Regions from separate parts of the Planomicrobium sp. MB-3u-38 genome, predicted to be linked through region 2. Evidence: riboswitches for the same ligand, from Rfam matches in the RefSeq annotation. Region 2 holds a riboswitch; the other holds the start of a gene.
The links. A riboswitch is a leader RNA that binds a small molecule or an ion and turns the genes downstream of it on or off. The one in region 2 is predicted to bind S-adenosylmethionine.

Region 1: linked by a shared signal. The riboswitch ahead of CXF70_RS14865 (methionine ABC transporter ATP-binding protein) and the one ahead of CXF70_RS07065 (O-acetylhomoserine aminocarboxypropyltransferase/cysteine synthase family protein) in region 2 are both predicted to bind S-adenosylmethionine.

The regions. Positions count from the first base shown of each region.
Region 1 is NZ_PJBO01000071.1:121,023-128,789, reverse strand. It holds gene CXF70_RS14875 (MetQ/NlpA family ABC transporter substrate-binding protein) at 1-660, opposite strand, end outside; gene CXF70_RS14870 (methionine ABC transporter permease) at 720-1,388, opposite strand; gene CXF70_RS14865 (methionine ABC transporter ATP-binding protein) at 1,381-2,406, opposite strand; SAM riboswitch class I at 2,494-2,598, opposite strand; gene CXF70_RS14860 (thioredoxin family protein) at 2,648-2,959, opposite strand; gene CXF70_RS14855 (toprim domain-containing protein) at 2,966-3,304, opposite strand; gene gcvH (glycine cleavage system protein GcvH) at 3,484-3,864, opposite strand; gene CXF70_RS14845 (arsenate reductase family protein) at 3,943-4,296, opposite strand; gene CXF70_RS14840 (acyl-CoA dehydrogenase family protein) at 4,394-6,175, opposite strand; gene CXF70_RS14835 (acetyl-CoA C-acetyltransferase) at 6,615-7,767, opposite strand, start outside.
Region 2 is NZ_PJBO01000023.1:65,136-72,902, reverse strand. It holds gene CXF70_RS07090 (HAMP domain-containing sensor histidine kinase) at 1-967, opposite strand, end outside; gene CXF70_RS07085 (response regulator transcription factor) at 1,109-1,801, opposite strand; gene CXF70_RS07080 (EamA family transporter) at 2,198-3,082, opposite strand; gene CXF70_RS07075 (helix-turn-helix domain-containing protein) at 3,191-3,421, shown strand; gene metX (homoserine O-acetyltransferase MetX) at 3,839-4,852, opposite strand; gene CXF70_RS07065 (O-acetylhomoserine aminocarboxypropyltransferase/cysteine synthase family protein) at 4,864-6,153, opposite strand; SAM riboswitch class I at 6,260-6,375, opposite strand; gene CXF70_RS07060 (glycerol-3-phosphate acyltransferase) at 6,510-7,151, shown strand; gene pepT (peptidase T) at 7,281-7,767, shown strand, end outside.

The DNA of each region.
Region 1 (7,767 bases), on a different contig from region 2:
GCCTGCGTCGATCGCATAGTTGGAGTTGATCAACACTGCATCACCTTCGCCCTGTTCATACATTTGCACCAATAATGCTGCTTCGTAATCTGTTTCAAATTGCAGATCTTTAGGGTTTTCAACAATATCGCTTACTTCAGCTTTTGTTTTATCGATGTCATCAGCCAACGTGATCAAGCCTTGTGCTTCCAACATGGAAAGGATACGCCCGTGGTCAGCCACTGAACTGCTCATTAAAATTGTCGCGCCTTCCGGAAGCTCTTCAAGTGAATCATATTCCTGGGAGTAGACGCCGATTGGTTCAATATGGATACCGCCGGCATTTGCAAAATCATAGCCGTGCTCTTCCATTTGAGATTCAAAGTAAGGGATATGCTGGAAATAGTTTGCATCGATTTCGCCTGAATCCAGATCTTCATTCGGGAAGATATAATCCTGGTACGTTTCGATCTCCAATTCGATTCCCTGTTCTTCAAGAATCGGCTGGACCTGTTCCAAAATTTCCGCGTGCGGCACATTTGATGCACCCACTTTGATCGTGCTTGTTTCGCCTTCTCCAGATCCGCCGTTGCTTGAGTCAGTGCCAGCTTCATTGCTGTCGCTGCCGCATCCTGCTAAAGCTAATGTTGCCAATAAAGTTCCTGTAAGTAGTTTTTTCATAGTGTGTAGTCTCCCTTTTCTCTGTAGTTGTATTTCTTATGTCAACGAAATTTCCGTTATCAACGTTTGTCTGCTTTTTTGGTTAATGCGTCACCTATAAACTGGATGATAAATACGATGATCAGAATTAGAATGGTTGCCATCAATACGACATCAGGACGGCTGCGCTGAAAACCATCCAGGAATGCAAGCGTTCCGAGTCCGCCGGCACCGATGACGCCAGCCATAGCTGTATAACCGACCAAAGCAATCGAAGTGACTGTAATCCCTGAGATCAAAGCAGGTTTTGATTCCGGCAACAGGACTTTACGGATAATGGTGCCTGTTGTTGCTCCCATTGAACGAGCTGCTTCAATGACGCCTTTATCGATTTCCTGGAAAGCGATGAGTACCAGACGCGCATAAAACGGCGCCGCACCTATAATCAGTGCCGGAAGTGCAGCGTTCGGTCCACGAATCGTGCCGATCAGGAAGCTTGTAAAAGGAATCAGCAAAATGATCAGGATGATGAATGGTATGGAGCGGAAAACGTTCACGAATACCCCAGTGAGCCAGTTAACGATTTTATTCGCCCATAATTGCTTTGGCGCTGTCAGAAATAAAATGATGCCAAGTACAAGTCCGATGATGAACGTAAATAATGTCGACATTGCTGTCATATAGATTGTTTCAAGTGTCGCTTCCCACATCTTGTCCCAGTCGACATTCGGAAATAATGACTCAATCATTTGCCATCACCTCCGCCTGTACATTTTCCTGATTGAGAAAGTCGAGGGCCTGACGGATATCAGCGTCCGTGCCTTTAAACTGTAAAATCAATGTTCCATATGCTCCCCGCTGTGTATGTGATACTTTCCCTTGGACAATATTGACTTCCACAGGGAACTTCCGGATCAGCTGTGTCAAGATCGGCTGCTCTGCCTGTTCGCCAACAAACACCAACTTCACCAATTCGCCTGTCGGATACAATTCACGCAAATGCTTGATGGTTTCGCTCGAATCCTCCGACTCTGTGACTTGAGCCACGAAGCGTTTGGTGATTTCCTGCTTCGGCGTCTGGAAAATCTCAAGTACGTCACCGAGTTCCACTACTTTGCCGCCTTCCATCACTGCCACACGATGGCAGATTTTCCGGATTACATGCATTTCGTGAGTAATCAGCACAATAGTTAAGCCGAGCCGTTTATTGATATCAACCAATAAGTCCAAAATAGCGTCGGTTGTTTCCGGATCCAGAGCTGAAGTGGCTTCATCGCACAGCAGCACTTCAGGATCGTTTGCCAATGCGCGGGCAATACCGACGCGCTGCTTCTGTCCACCGGACAATTGTGAAGGATAAGCATTTTCACGGCCTGCCAAGCCTACCAATTCAACGAGTTCCTTTACCTTTTCCACTCTCTTAGCTTTTGGAACCCCGGCGATCTCCAGCGGAAATTCAATATTTTCCTGCACTGTACGGGACCATAGTAGATTGAAATGCTGAAATATCATACTAACTTTTTGGCGTGCCTTACGCAATTCGGCGCCTTTAATATCGGTTATTTTCTGACCGTTGATGTCGACAGTACCTGAAGTCGGTTTTTCCAGACCGTTCAGTATGCGGATCAACGTACTCTTGCCTGCACCGCTGTAGCCGATGATCCCGAAAATTTCCCCATCGGCAATGGTCAGATTAACGTCATCTACAGCTGTCAATGCAGTCTTGCCGACATCAAATGTCTTCGTCAATTGCTTTAACTCAATCATTGCTACACTCTCCCACTTCAAAATAAAAAACCCTTCCGCTCAGAAATGAGCAGAAGGGCACACGCAAAAATATATACGTCAACCGTTCTCTCATCTTCCAAAGCTTTCGCTTTGTGTGACTTGGCACCATTTCATTTTCATGACGGTTGCCGGGCTTCACAGGGCACTTCCCTCCACCACTCTTTATAAGAGTTACGTTATTAAGTTTGTTGTTCAGGATATTAATTTATCACGGCTTGTTTTATACGTCAACAATTTTTAACTTTTCATAAATATAAGGTACGGAATGGAAGGCATACACCTTTTCTTTCAGCTTGCCGTTTTCTGTGATCAACAGGCATGGCACGCTTTCGACTTCATATAAAGAAGCAATTTCCTGCACATAATTCAAGTTAGCCTTGCCGATAGACAAATCCGGCATCGCAGCGACAACTACTTCGAGCATTTTCGAAGCCAGCTGGCAAGTCCCGCACATAGGCGTATAAAGGTAATAAGCCGCCAGCTTATTGGTGTTTTTGGCTTTGCTCCATTCTTTATGGTTCCATTCTTTCATATATCTTCATCCTTCGGCTAATAGGTTATTGACCCGGATATTTGCTGCAATCAGAACATCCGTCAGTATACGGAGAGGCGTGGTGGCCACTTCCTTATAGCTCCGGTCGATATAAAAATGCCGGGCTTCCGGAAACTCACGTTTCACCAATTTCCTCAGCTTTTCACCTGATTTATCTGCATCGACCAATACGATGATATCCTGTCCTTCAAAAGGCAGCAACAGTTCTTCAAGCCTTGTAGCACTTACTGTGCCATTTGTGCAAAGAATGGTCACGTTCTCCGCAATGAGCGGCGCAATCCTGTTCTTATCCGATATCCCTTCAACTACGATCACTTTGTCCATTATCCAACACCCCGCTGATTAATTGGAATAGAGAGCATGTTGATATCTATTTATATTATATACCCGTTTCACGCGAATCAATTGATTTGCCTGGCGTTGCTATTACAGAGACGGAGAAGGATTGATGAATAATAAAAACTTATAAAAAAAAGCGCCGAAAAACAGGCGCTTACTGGAACTTACTCGTTTGTCATTTCTTTGTATTGGTCAGCATCCATCAATTCGTTCACTTCATCTTCAGAAGGAGCTTCGATGACTACCATCCATGCTTGCTCGTATGGAGATTCGTTAACGAATTCCGGGCTGTCTTCAAGTTCAGAGTTGACTTCAACCACTTTACCGCTGACTGGAGCGTAAAGTTCCGATACCGTTTTAACAGACTCAACGCTGCCGAATGGTTCGTTTTTCTTCAGTTCGTCGCCGACTTGCGGCAATTCGACGAATACGATGTCACCAAGTTCAGCCTGTGCGAAATGAGTGATGCCAATGCGTGCTTTACCATCTTCAAGTTTTACCCATTCATGTTCTTTTGAATAACGAAGTTCTTGTGGTGTGCTCATCCAAACGCCTCCAAAATATGTAGTAGCTTCAATTTCAGTTTGACATATTACCTGACCAATTACAAGATTGCACATTGCTTAAGACCAGGTATTTTTATAAGTCTCTTCCTTGAACCCAAGCGTCGCCATTTGACCGTCCCATGCAATCGGGCGCTTGACCAGCATGCCGTTTGAAGCAAGCAGCGTCAGCTTTTCATCTTCGGACATTTCAGGGAGCCTATCCTTCAATTGAAGTTCACGGTACTGCTGGCCGCTCGTATTGAAAAACTTCTTCAAATCGATTCCGCTGGCATCCACCATCTTTTTCAACTCATCCTTTGTAGGCGGGTTATCAACAATATGTATTTCCTTGAAGTCCACCCCGTTCGCGGTCAACCACTTTTTCGCTTTCTGGCAAGTGCTGCATTTCGGGTACCAATAAAAATCCACCATATTTAAAACCTCCTTCTTATGACCATTCTAGCAAAGCTCTGCTATACCGGCGAATAAAAAAGAGCCGCCAAAAGTTGGCGGCCCTTCATAAGATCTTTTAAACTACGTATTTTTCAACATCGATCAACTTAACAGCAGCTTCGCGTTTTTTAGCGATGACATTGTATGGAGTTGAACGAGTCAATTTGCGTAACGCTGAAAGCATCATGCGCTGGTTGTCGCCTTCAATTGCAGCGATCAAAGTTTCCTTCGCATCCTTTTCGATCTTATCGAATGCTTCCTGGCAATAGATTTGCGTATAAAGAAGTTTTTGCTTCGCTTTTTCTTCACCTGAAGCAGCGATCGCTTTTTCAGTACGCAGAACTGCAGATTCCATCGCGAATACATTGCTGACGATATCAGCGATGTTCACAAGAACTTCCTGCTCCTGTTCCAATTTCGTACCGTAAGTTTGAGCAGCAAGTCCAGCTGCAAGGATCGCGATTTTCTTCGCGTTGCCTACCAGGTATTTTTCCTGAGCCAAAGCTTCAGTGCCGACTTCTTCCGGCATCATCATCAACAACTCTTCCTGAAGTTTTTGAGCGTGCTGCAATAATGGCAATTCGCCTTTCATTGCTTTACGCAGCAATGTACCCGGAACCAGCAAACGGTTGATTTCGTTCGTGCCTTCGAAAATACGGTTGATGCGTGAGTCACGGTAGATGCGCTCGATTTCATATTCTTGCATGAAGCCATATCCACCGTGCAATTGAACGCCTTCATCAACGATAAAGTCCAGCGTTTCCGTACCGAAGAATTTATTCATTGAACATTCAACCGCAAATTCTGCGATAGAATCCGCAACCAGTTTACCGTTAGCATGTTCTTCATCCGTAAAGCCGCTCATGCGGTCCTCGAACAAACCGACAGTGCGGTAAACCGAGCTTTCAAGTGCGTATAATTGTGAAGCCATCGTCGCAAGTTTTTCACGAGTCAGGTTGAATGATGAAATAGGTGTTTTAAATTGCTGGCGCTGGTTCGTGTATGGAATCGTGATTTCCATTGCGCGTTTGGAAGCTCCGATTGTACCTACTCCCAATTTGTAACGTCCGATGTTCAGGATATTGAAGGCAATGATGTGTCCACGGCCAGCTTCTCCCAACAGATTTTCAACCGGTACTTCTGCATCTTCAAGGATCAATGTACGAGTTGAAGATGATTTAATCCCCATCTTCTTCTCTTCCGGTCCTACAGAAACGCCTGGGAATTCGCGCTCAACGATGAATGCAGAGAACTGCTCCCCGTCGATTTTAGCGTAAACTACGAATACATCCGCAAATCCAGCGTTTGTGATCCATTGTTTTTCACCGTTCAATACGTAGTGTGTGCCTGCTTCGTTCAACTTGGCAGTCGTTTTAGCGCCAAGTGCATCCGATCCGGAGCTTGGCTCAGTCAATGCGTAGGCAGCAATCATTTCACCAGTTGCAAGGCGTGGAAGATAGCTTTGTTTTTGTTCTTCATTACCGAAAAGAACGATCGGCAATGAACCGATGCCGACGTGGGCACCGTGAGTAATCGAGAAACCGCCTGCTTTGGACATTTTTTCAGCAATCAAAGCTGAAGCTATTTTATCGAGACCCAAACCGCCGTATTGTTCAGGAACGTCTGCACCCAATAGGCCAAGGTCGCCTGCTTTTTTCAAAAGGCGTACAGAATGTTCGAATTCGTGGTTCTCAAGATTTTCAACCACAGGCATTACATCAGTGTTTACGTAATCTTCCGTGGACTTGGCGATCATCTTATGTTCTTCTGTGAAATCCTCCGGTGTAAATACGCGTGAAAGATCCGCGTCTTCAATTAGGAAACTTCCGCCTTTGATCAATGTTTTTGATTCTGACATTTTATATTCCTCCTATTTTATAAAGCTTTTCATTTAGACGAATAATACTAGTAACCGATATTCCGCAAAACAGCTTCGCTTGCCTGGGGGCTTGCGCTGAGCTAACTCGGACTCGTTGCACTTCGCCCGAGTGGATCTCAGCACTTCGCTCGAAACACAGTTGGCAAGCCAACTGTGTTTCTATTCCCTTGGGCGTCTGCGCTGTTTTGCTTCATATCTCAAGAGATTTCTCTCAGCAAAGGCGCGGTTCAGGAACAGGCGAATGCCGACCGGAGCAGTAAGACGAGTGGTCTTCTCGGCTTATTGCGGGAGGCGAGGTTCGCCATACGAAGATGGCGCATCCTTTGCGACGAGCAGTGCGCAGGAGCATAATCTTTGCCATGTCCATAGCGCCAAAGCGGTATATAAGTCATTTCATTAGTTCCACGAATAAGAAAGACTACAGCATTTCAAAGACGCCTGCTGCGCCCATTCCTCCGCCGATACACATTGTAACTACGCCGAATTGTTTGCCTTGGCGTTTCAGTTCACTCAGCATACGGATTGTCAGGATGGAACCGGTTGCACCCAGTGGGTGTCCAAGTGCAATTGCTCCGCCGTTCAAGTTGACTTTATCGATGTCGATGTTCAGTTTTCTGATGACTGCAAGTGATTGTGAAGCGAAAGCTTCGTTCAATTCCCAGACATCAATATCATTGATCGATAAGCCAGCTAGTTTCAAAGCTTTCGGAATCGCTTCAATCGGACCGATTCCCATTACTTCCGGCGGCACGCCGCCTGTAGCGAAAGAACGGAATTTCGCAATCGGTTTGAGGCCGAGCGCTTCCGCTTTTTCACGTTCCATGACAAGCAATGCTCCTGCGCCGTCGGATGTCTGTGAAGAGTTCCCTGCTGTGACGGAACCGCGTGCAGAAAATGCTGCGCGCAATTTGTTCAGTGTCTGAACAGTTGTACCGTGGCGGACGCCTTCATCCATTTCAAACATGAAAGATTTTTCCTGGTATTTATTGTTTTCATCTACATATCTTTTCGTAACTTCAACAGGCACGATTTCTTCATCGAAATGCCCTTTCTCAATGGCAGCTGCCGCTTTTTCATGGGAGCGCACCGAGAAAGCGTCCTGATCTTCACGGCTGACGCCGTATTGAGTAGCTACTTGCTCAGCTGTGTGGCCCATGCTCATGTAATACTGAGGAGCTGTTTCAGCTAATTTCGCGTTTGGACGGATGACATTCCCCATCATCGGCACCATACTCATCGATTCAACACCGCCGGCGATGATCGCTTCAGCGTGTCCAACCATGATGCGTTCTGCTGCATAGGCGATTGTCTGCAAGCCTGAAGAACAGAAACGGTTGACTGTTACAGCCGGTGTCGTATCCGGCAAGCCTGCAAGCGCTCCGATGTTACGGGCGATGTTCATGCCCTGCTCGGCTTCCGGCATTGCACAGCCCATGATCAAATCATCTATCGGGCCGTCGTATCCGCCTGCCCGTTTTAATGTTTCCCGTACAGCGAGTGCGCCGAAATCATCCGGACGCACCGATGCAAGAGAACCTTTTTTCGCTTTTCCGACCGGTGTTCTGGCACTG
Region 2 (7,767 bases):
ATGTGTATTCCATTATTCCGAGAGAAGTTGCTACACCGTATGGCAATGCAAATAATATGGTGACAGCGAAAAGTCCCAACTTCACTTCAAGCGGCCATTCTGTCCACTTCCTGTATAAAGGCATTTTTAAAAATGCGGCTTGCTCGAATTTCAGCTTTGTAAAGAGCAGGACGATGCCTGCAATCGCTAAAGCCCCTAATAGATATAATGTGTTTTTGATGTATTCATGCCCTACAATGGCAGCACCCCGATCGCTTGCAGCCAAAAGGGACCGGTCAATCTGTACGACTCCTTTAAATTCAGCATTTGAAACTGGAATCATCATTTCAGTGTTATTGTAATTGGAATAAAACAGCTCTTCACCATTGAATTGAAGCGGTGCGGCATTCGAATATTTCTTTTCGAAAAACGCCCGGTTGCTTAAATCGCCCTTTTTGAAATTCTCCCCTGTCTCGATGTTCGTCAAATCGTAAACATAATAGGGAGACTGTGCATTGAAGCTGCCTTGTTCGTTCATGATGCCATTTACTGCAACTTTCGCAGCACGCTGTTTATCTTCAAGAATCTTTTCCCTGACGGTATCATCATCTGCGAAATTATCACGGATCGCCTGTATTTTGCTGTCGCGTTCTTCCGACAATATTTCCACGAGACTGTCGTTGTCATTTTCCCGGGCATATTCTATATCCGGGTTGTATTGATCCTGTATGCTTTGGATCTGCTCAGCTAATGTGCCGTATCTGGTCCGATACTCTTCAATTTCTTCCATTGTAACCGGAAATTCGGTTTCCGCTTCTGGCGGATCCAGTTCTGTAACAATCAATCGATTCACAAAGTATCTGTATTCTTCCTTAAAGTCAGCAGTTTCCAGGTACGATTTGCCAAAATATTTCGGACCCAGCTCCATTACGCTGAAAACACTGATCAAGACAATTGATATTGTCGTAAGCCAAAGCCACTTTTTCATCTTTAAATTTCCCCTTTGGACACCGTTCGAAGTGATGCCAATAATTCTGTCGCAGGACTATATAAAACGGTTTCCATAAAGAACGATAAACAATAAAGAAGTGTAAACAAAGCAATTGTCACTGCAATAATCGACCAAAGATCATTTCTCAATTTTGTAGCCAATGCCCCACACCACCTTCAGATATCTTGGATTTTTTGGATCAGTCTCAATTTTTTCGCGGATTTTCCGTATGTGGACAGCAACAATGTTTTCCGCGTTGTAAGCCGGTTCATTCCATACTCTTTCATAAATATCGCGGATTGAAAACACACGGCCCGCATTCACCATCAACAGTTCAGTGATTTTGAATTCAATCGGCGTCAATTTCACCGTATCTCCGTGGAGCAATACTTCTTTCGCATCCGAATCCAAGACAAGGCCATCGATTTCAATACGCTGTGACTTATCCTGGTAAGTACCGAGGCTCACGTAACGTCTGAGTTGAGATTTGACCCTTGCCACCAATTCCATCGGATGAAAAGGTTTGGTTACATAATCGTCCGCTCCCACTGATAAGCCATGTATCTTATCCGAATCCTCCGCTTTAGCGCTGAGCATGATGATCGGGATATTACGCTGTTCCCTTATTTTAAATGTAGCCGAAATCCCATCCAGCCGCGGCATCATAATATCGAGAATAATGACATGCACTTCATTGGATTCCAATAGCTCGATCGCCTGTTGCCCATTTTCGGCTTTCAGCACCCGGTATCCCTCGTTTTTTAAGTAAATTTCAATGCCGTCCCGAATATCCTGATCATCATCAGTCACTAATACAGTAAATTGACTCATACAATCTCCCTCTTTTCTCACTATATTCATCATAAAGGTAAAATCTTAAGCGTATATTAGGATAAAAGTGAAGAAATTCTTAAGAAAAGCGCAAGCAAGAGGTGGCCAAAACCTTTTTGGACCACCTCTTTGCGACGAAGCAGCGCAGCGATGCAGGAGCAGCATTGAAGACCGATAAATTATTTAGCGCTCTATGCCGGGCCGCTCGAGTCTGGACAGTAGAAAAGCGACAACGCCCGTTAAGCTCTGAAAGGCATAAGACAGAACAGCAGAGTGGCGTTCCTTGCCACGGCAGCTGGGCTGGCTTATGACCCGAAGAGCTGGGCAGTTGGAGTCTAGACACAGAAAAACTCCTTTTAAGCCCCTTAAAACTAATCAGTGATAATTTGTCATTCATTAAGAAAACTCATAATTGTCTTCAGCTTTTCTTTTCTTTCCCATCGTCAGAACCAAAATACCTCCAAGCAGCAGAACAACACCTGTCCACGAAAGCCAGCTCAGGACTTCACCCACCACCAGCACACCGAGTATCGAAGCAGTAAGCGGTTCTGCCAAAGATAGGGTGACGGCTGATGATGATGGTATTTTCTTCAATCCTTTTGAAAATAATATATAGGCAAGACTTGTAGTGGCAAAACCAAGATAACAGATGATTCCAGCATCTCCTGGAATCAATATATAGGAAATGTCAAAAAAGAATAATGAAGGAATCAGGAATACAGCGGCAACTGAAAAAATGAGCGCCACTGCCGGCACCGCCTCCATCGATTCCAGGACGTTCTTGCTGGCAATGGCATACAACGCAAACGCAAGTCCAGCACCAAGAGCCATTGCTACACCCAGCGCATCAACTTCCGCAGCGCCTTTATTGGCGAACAGCAAAATACAGCCGATGATCGACAGCATCGTCGCCGTAGTCCAAACGCGATCAGGACGCCTTTTCAAAAAAAGCCATTCAATCAATCCTGCCAGCACCGGCGCACTTCCGATTGCCACGACAGTACCGATTGCGATGCCGGTCAATTGAACAGACGAAAAGAATAACGGTTGAAATAAAGCCATACTGGCTGCTGAAACAAGGACAGCCGGCCATGAAACGTTGCGAACAATGAAACTTTTCGTTATTAATGTAAAAAGAAGCAGTGAAAAACCGCCAATCATCAACCGGAATGCACCGATTGTCAGCGGATGCGCTTCCCCTGCTATAAAATTTTGTGCTGTGCCGGTCGTGCCCCAGAGCATCGCAGCAAGCAGCACCATTATGTATGGTGTTGCATTCATGTTTTGCACCTCGAATTCCCAGTTATATCAAATACCATACCATTATTTCAATCGTTTGAGATACTGCTCTTCAGGGATTATAATAAAAGAAAAAGAGGAGGCGATCGAATGTATATGACAGTCCCGGAAACTGCTGCTTATTTGTCCATGCCGCAAGAGCAAATTAACCGCTATATACTCGAAGGACGTATCAAAGCAGTGCACGATGGAGAACAATACATGGTCAACACCTCTCAGTTCGAAACACATTTTCAACAGCTGGAACTCGCCAAGCAGCAGCTTGAGGAATGGAAAGCGACACCAATTCCGGATGATGTGGATATTAAGGATGAAGATTGAGCAGACAAGATAAAGATAAGTAACCGATATTGCTCAAAACAGCTTCGCTTTCCTAGGGGCTTGCGCTGAGCTAACTCGGTCTCGGTCCCCTTCGCCCGAGTGGATCTCAGCACTTCGCTCGAAACGGAGTTGGAAACCAACTCCGTTTCTTTTCCCTTGGGAGTCTCGCTGTTTTGCTCCATATCTCAGAGGAGCTTTCTACAAAGAGTAATCTTATCAGTTTGGTTTTCCAGAAAAAATATTCACATGCTTTTACAAATATAATATGCAGCAGCAAGCAGCGAACGGCAAAGAGGTGCTCCTGCACTAGCTTCGAGATATTAAAAGATATGCAACAAAATAATTGAAGCAGATGATGTTTCTTGACAGCCTGAAGAAAAGCATCCCAAAAACGGGATGCTTTTCTTGTTCCATTTATTATCGTGCGGCTCTTACCCGCTGATCTTCGTGTAAAAATTCCCGTACAGCTCCGCTCCACTTCCCGAACTCCGTTAAAAATCCATCATGCCCGAAATCAGTATCAACAATTTTCCACTTGGCCTCTTCCTGCTCTTCCAGCCAAGGAATCATAAGATCTGCGGGATAAAGCAAATCATTAGTATACGAAACAGAAAATATCGGTACGCTTATTCTTTGTTGCTCCACATCATGGCTATTCATGGCTTTCAGCAAAATCAGGTAGCTATTGGCGTCGAACCGCCGCGCCAGCTTCTGTCCCTGATAATCCAAATAAGCTTCGACTTCAAATTTTTTTTCATTTGCGGAGCGTCCGAAACGGTCATTGAACAGTTTCCCGCTCCTGTAACTGATCATGCCGACAGTTCTTGCCAAATGAAATCCTTTAAAATCAGAGGAACCTTCGTAATAGCCGTTTCGGAATACGGGGTCATTCTCGATAGCCTGGATTGCCAAGTGGTTGAACGCTAATGCATACCCGCTGAAAGACGGGGTCACAGCGAGCGGAATGATGGATTCCGTGAAGTACGGATAAAGCGCACCCCATTGGAGTGCTTTCATGCCGCCGAGCGAACCACCGATTACAGCTTTCAGTTTGGCGATGCCCAATTTTTTTAATGCCAGATATTCGGCATGCACCATATCCTTTATGGTCAGCAACGGGAAATCTGATCGATACGTTTTGCCGGTAACCGGATTCAAGGAGAGTGGACCTGTGGATCCATTGCAGCCACCCAGCACATTGAAAGTGATTATCTGGAATTCGGCGCTATCCAAAGCTTTGCCAGGACCGGCCAAGCCACTCCACCACCCGGGATTTTCTTCACTGCCGACCGCATGCTGGTCTCCGGTCAATGCATGGCAAACCAGGATGACCGGGCCGGAAGGATTTCCGCATCGCTCATATGCCAATTCAACTCTTTCCAGCACTTGACCGGATTCCAAAACCAAGCTTCCGATGGATACTTTCCCCATTGTTTCTCCTCCTATACTTCCTGGACTGCCGCCGCTTTAATAGCCTGTTCCAGATCAGCAATCAAATCTTCAGGATTTTCCAGGCCGACCGACAAGCGGATCAGTTCCTCAGTGACGCCCGACTGCTCCAATCCTTCCGCGCTTAATTGCTGATGCGTTGTGGAAGCTGGATGGATGATCAGTGATTTGGCATCCCCGACATTCGCCACATGAGACCATAAACCGACACCATCGATCACTTTCCGGCCTGCTTCCCTGCCGCCCTTGATGCCGAAGTTCACGATGGAACCGAATGTATCTTTCAAATATTTTTTCGCTAAGCCGTGAGACGGATGATCTTCGAAGCCGATATAATTCACCCATTCGACCTGCGGGTGATTTTTAAGGTAGTCAGCGATGATTCCCGCGTTGCTGCTGTGTTTCGGCAGACGCAAATGCAATGTTTCCAGCCCCTGTAAAAATGCGTGGGCACTGTCCGGGCTGAGCGATGGGCCAAAATCACGCAATAATTGAACGCGCAATTTGGTTGCAAATGACGCGCCTTCCGAGTCTATTCCATAGCGGATGCCGTGGTAGCTGTCGTCAGGCTCTGTGTAATTCGGAAATCTTTCATGATTCCAATTGAACTTGCCGCCATCCACCGCGATACCGCCGATCGTTGTGCCGTGGCCGCCAATCCATTTGGTTGCTGAATGGATGACAACATCCGCTCCAAACGCGATCGGATTGCTGCCGTATGGAGACGCGAATGTATTATCAATCAATAAAGGAATATTGAATTCATGCGCAATTGCTGCAACCTTCTCCACATCGAATACATTCAGGCTCGGATTGCCGATTGTTTCGCCGAAGAAAGCTTTCGTCCGGTCGGTTACAGCCGAACGGAAATTTTCAGGGTCAGCGCCGTCGATGAATTTGACAGTGATGCCGTAACGCGGCAGCGTGTTGGCGAATAAGTTATACGTGCCCCCATAAAGATTGCTGTCGGCAACAACTTCATCCCCCGCTTCCGCGATATTCAGGATTGAAAACGCGATAGCCGCCATTCCCGAAGACAGGGCAACTGCCGCTGTCCCGCCTTCAAGAAGCGCAACACGCTGTTCAAATACATCCACCGTCGGATTCATGATGCGTGAGTAAATATTTCCTGCCTCTTTCAATCCGAACAGATTCTGCGCATGTTCAGTGTCACGGAATACATATGATGTCGTTTTATGGATGGGAACCGCCCTTGAGCCTGTCACCGGATCCGGCTGCTGGCCTCCGTGAAGTAAGTTTGTTTCTGCTTTGAATTTTGTCATTTTTCATTCCTCCATTAATTTTAGTAGATGGATCTTAATGTAGATGAGGGAATAGAAAAAGGCCCCCTTCTAATTAGAAGAGGGCCGTTATACACGGAGTTTCCTCCTCTCATCTGCCAGACTGTCGTTCCAGTCTGTAGGAATTAGCACCTTTCCAAGCTGGGTTGCTTGGTGGTTGCCGGGCATCGCAGGGCCTAGTCCCTCCGCCACTCTTGATAAGAGTATTCAGATTCAGTTTTCCATCTTGTTGAGAAGTATAAATAATGATACGATATTTTGTCAAGGAGCTTGTCGGATAATTTTGAAACTTTATCTCCGTTCATACGTTTACTATTTAAGAAAGGCAGGGGTAAATTATGACTCTCTGGATTTTTTCCGCACTTATAGCAGGTTATTTGATCGGTTGCCTTCACGGCTCCCTTGTCGCGCAATTATTATCCGGCACCAACATCAAGTCAGCAGGCGTCAAAAACTCCGGCGCATCCAATGCGGCAATCGTTCTTGGCTGGAAGTACGGGGCACTGGTCGCATTTCTTGATATTTTCAAAGGATTTGCGGCAGTTCTCGCGATGCGGTTGTTTTTGGGAAACAGCAGTCTGCCTGCTGAGACAGTATGGGCGATTTTATTCTTTATCGCGGCCGGGGTAGTGCTTGGCCATAACTTCCCCTTCTATATGAAGTTCAATGGCGGCAAAGGCACCGCCGCTGTTATCGGGGTCATGATCGCACTCGACTGGCAACTTGGACTGCTCGGTCTCGCTCTGCTTATAGTGATCGCCCTAGCGACCAATTACCTGGTCATTGGCGTACTTGCTTTATATGCCGTTTTTCTTCTGATCGCCTTCTGGCCGGCAGACGGCTTTTGGCCATATGTTATAGCACTTGCCTTGATTGCGATGGCGTTTTTGAAGCATCTCGAAAATATCCGCCGCATAAAAGACGGCACCGAAAACAAGGTCTCAGCTGTATTGCGGAAGAAAAGCGCAAGCGCCCGTTAAGCTCTGGAGATTGGACAAAAGAAAATTGCTGCCGATCCCGAATTGGGGCCGGCAGCTTTTTCAGATTTCCTCTATTCTTTTCATTCGTGGTAAAATAGAGCCAGTACATACTCCAGGAGGTCTTTATACATGATTGAAACCTTGATCGAACGATTGATCCGCTATGCAAAAATAGATACGCAATCCAATTTTGAAAACCATGAAACACCATCCACTCCCGGGCAGTGGGATCTGCTGCATGAATTGGAAAAGGAAATGAATGAAATCGGCCTGGAAGAAGTCTCAATGGACGATCACGGCTATCTTTTCGGCACGCTTCCAGCCACTTCAGATAAAGAGCTTCCGGTAATCGGCTTTCTTGCCCACGTCGATACGGCTACTGACTTTACAGGCAAAAACGTCAATCCGCAGCGCATCGATAATTATGATGGAAAAGATATTCCACTCAGTGATTCAGTTGCGATGACAGTCAAAGATTTTCCGGATCTGCAGAATTATGTCGGCCATACACTGATTACGACAGACGGCACGACTCTTCTCGGCGCTGACAATAAAGCCGGTGTCGCTGAAATAATGACAGCGATGGAGTATCTCGTCCAGCATCCTGAAATCGAAC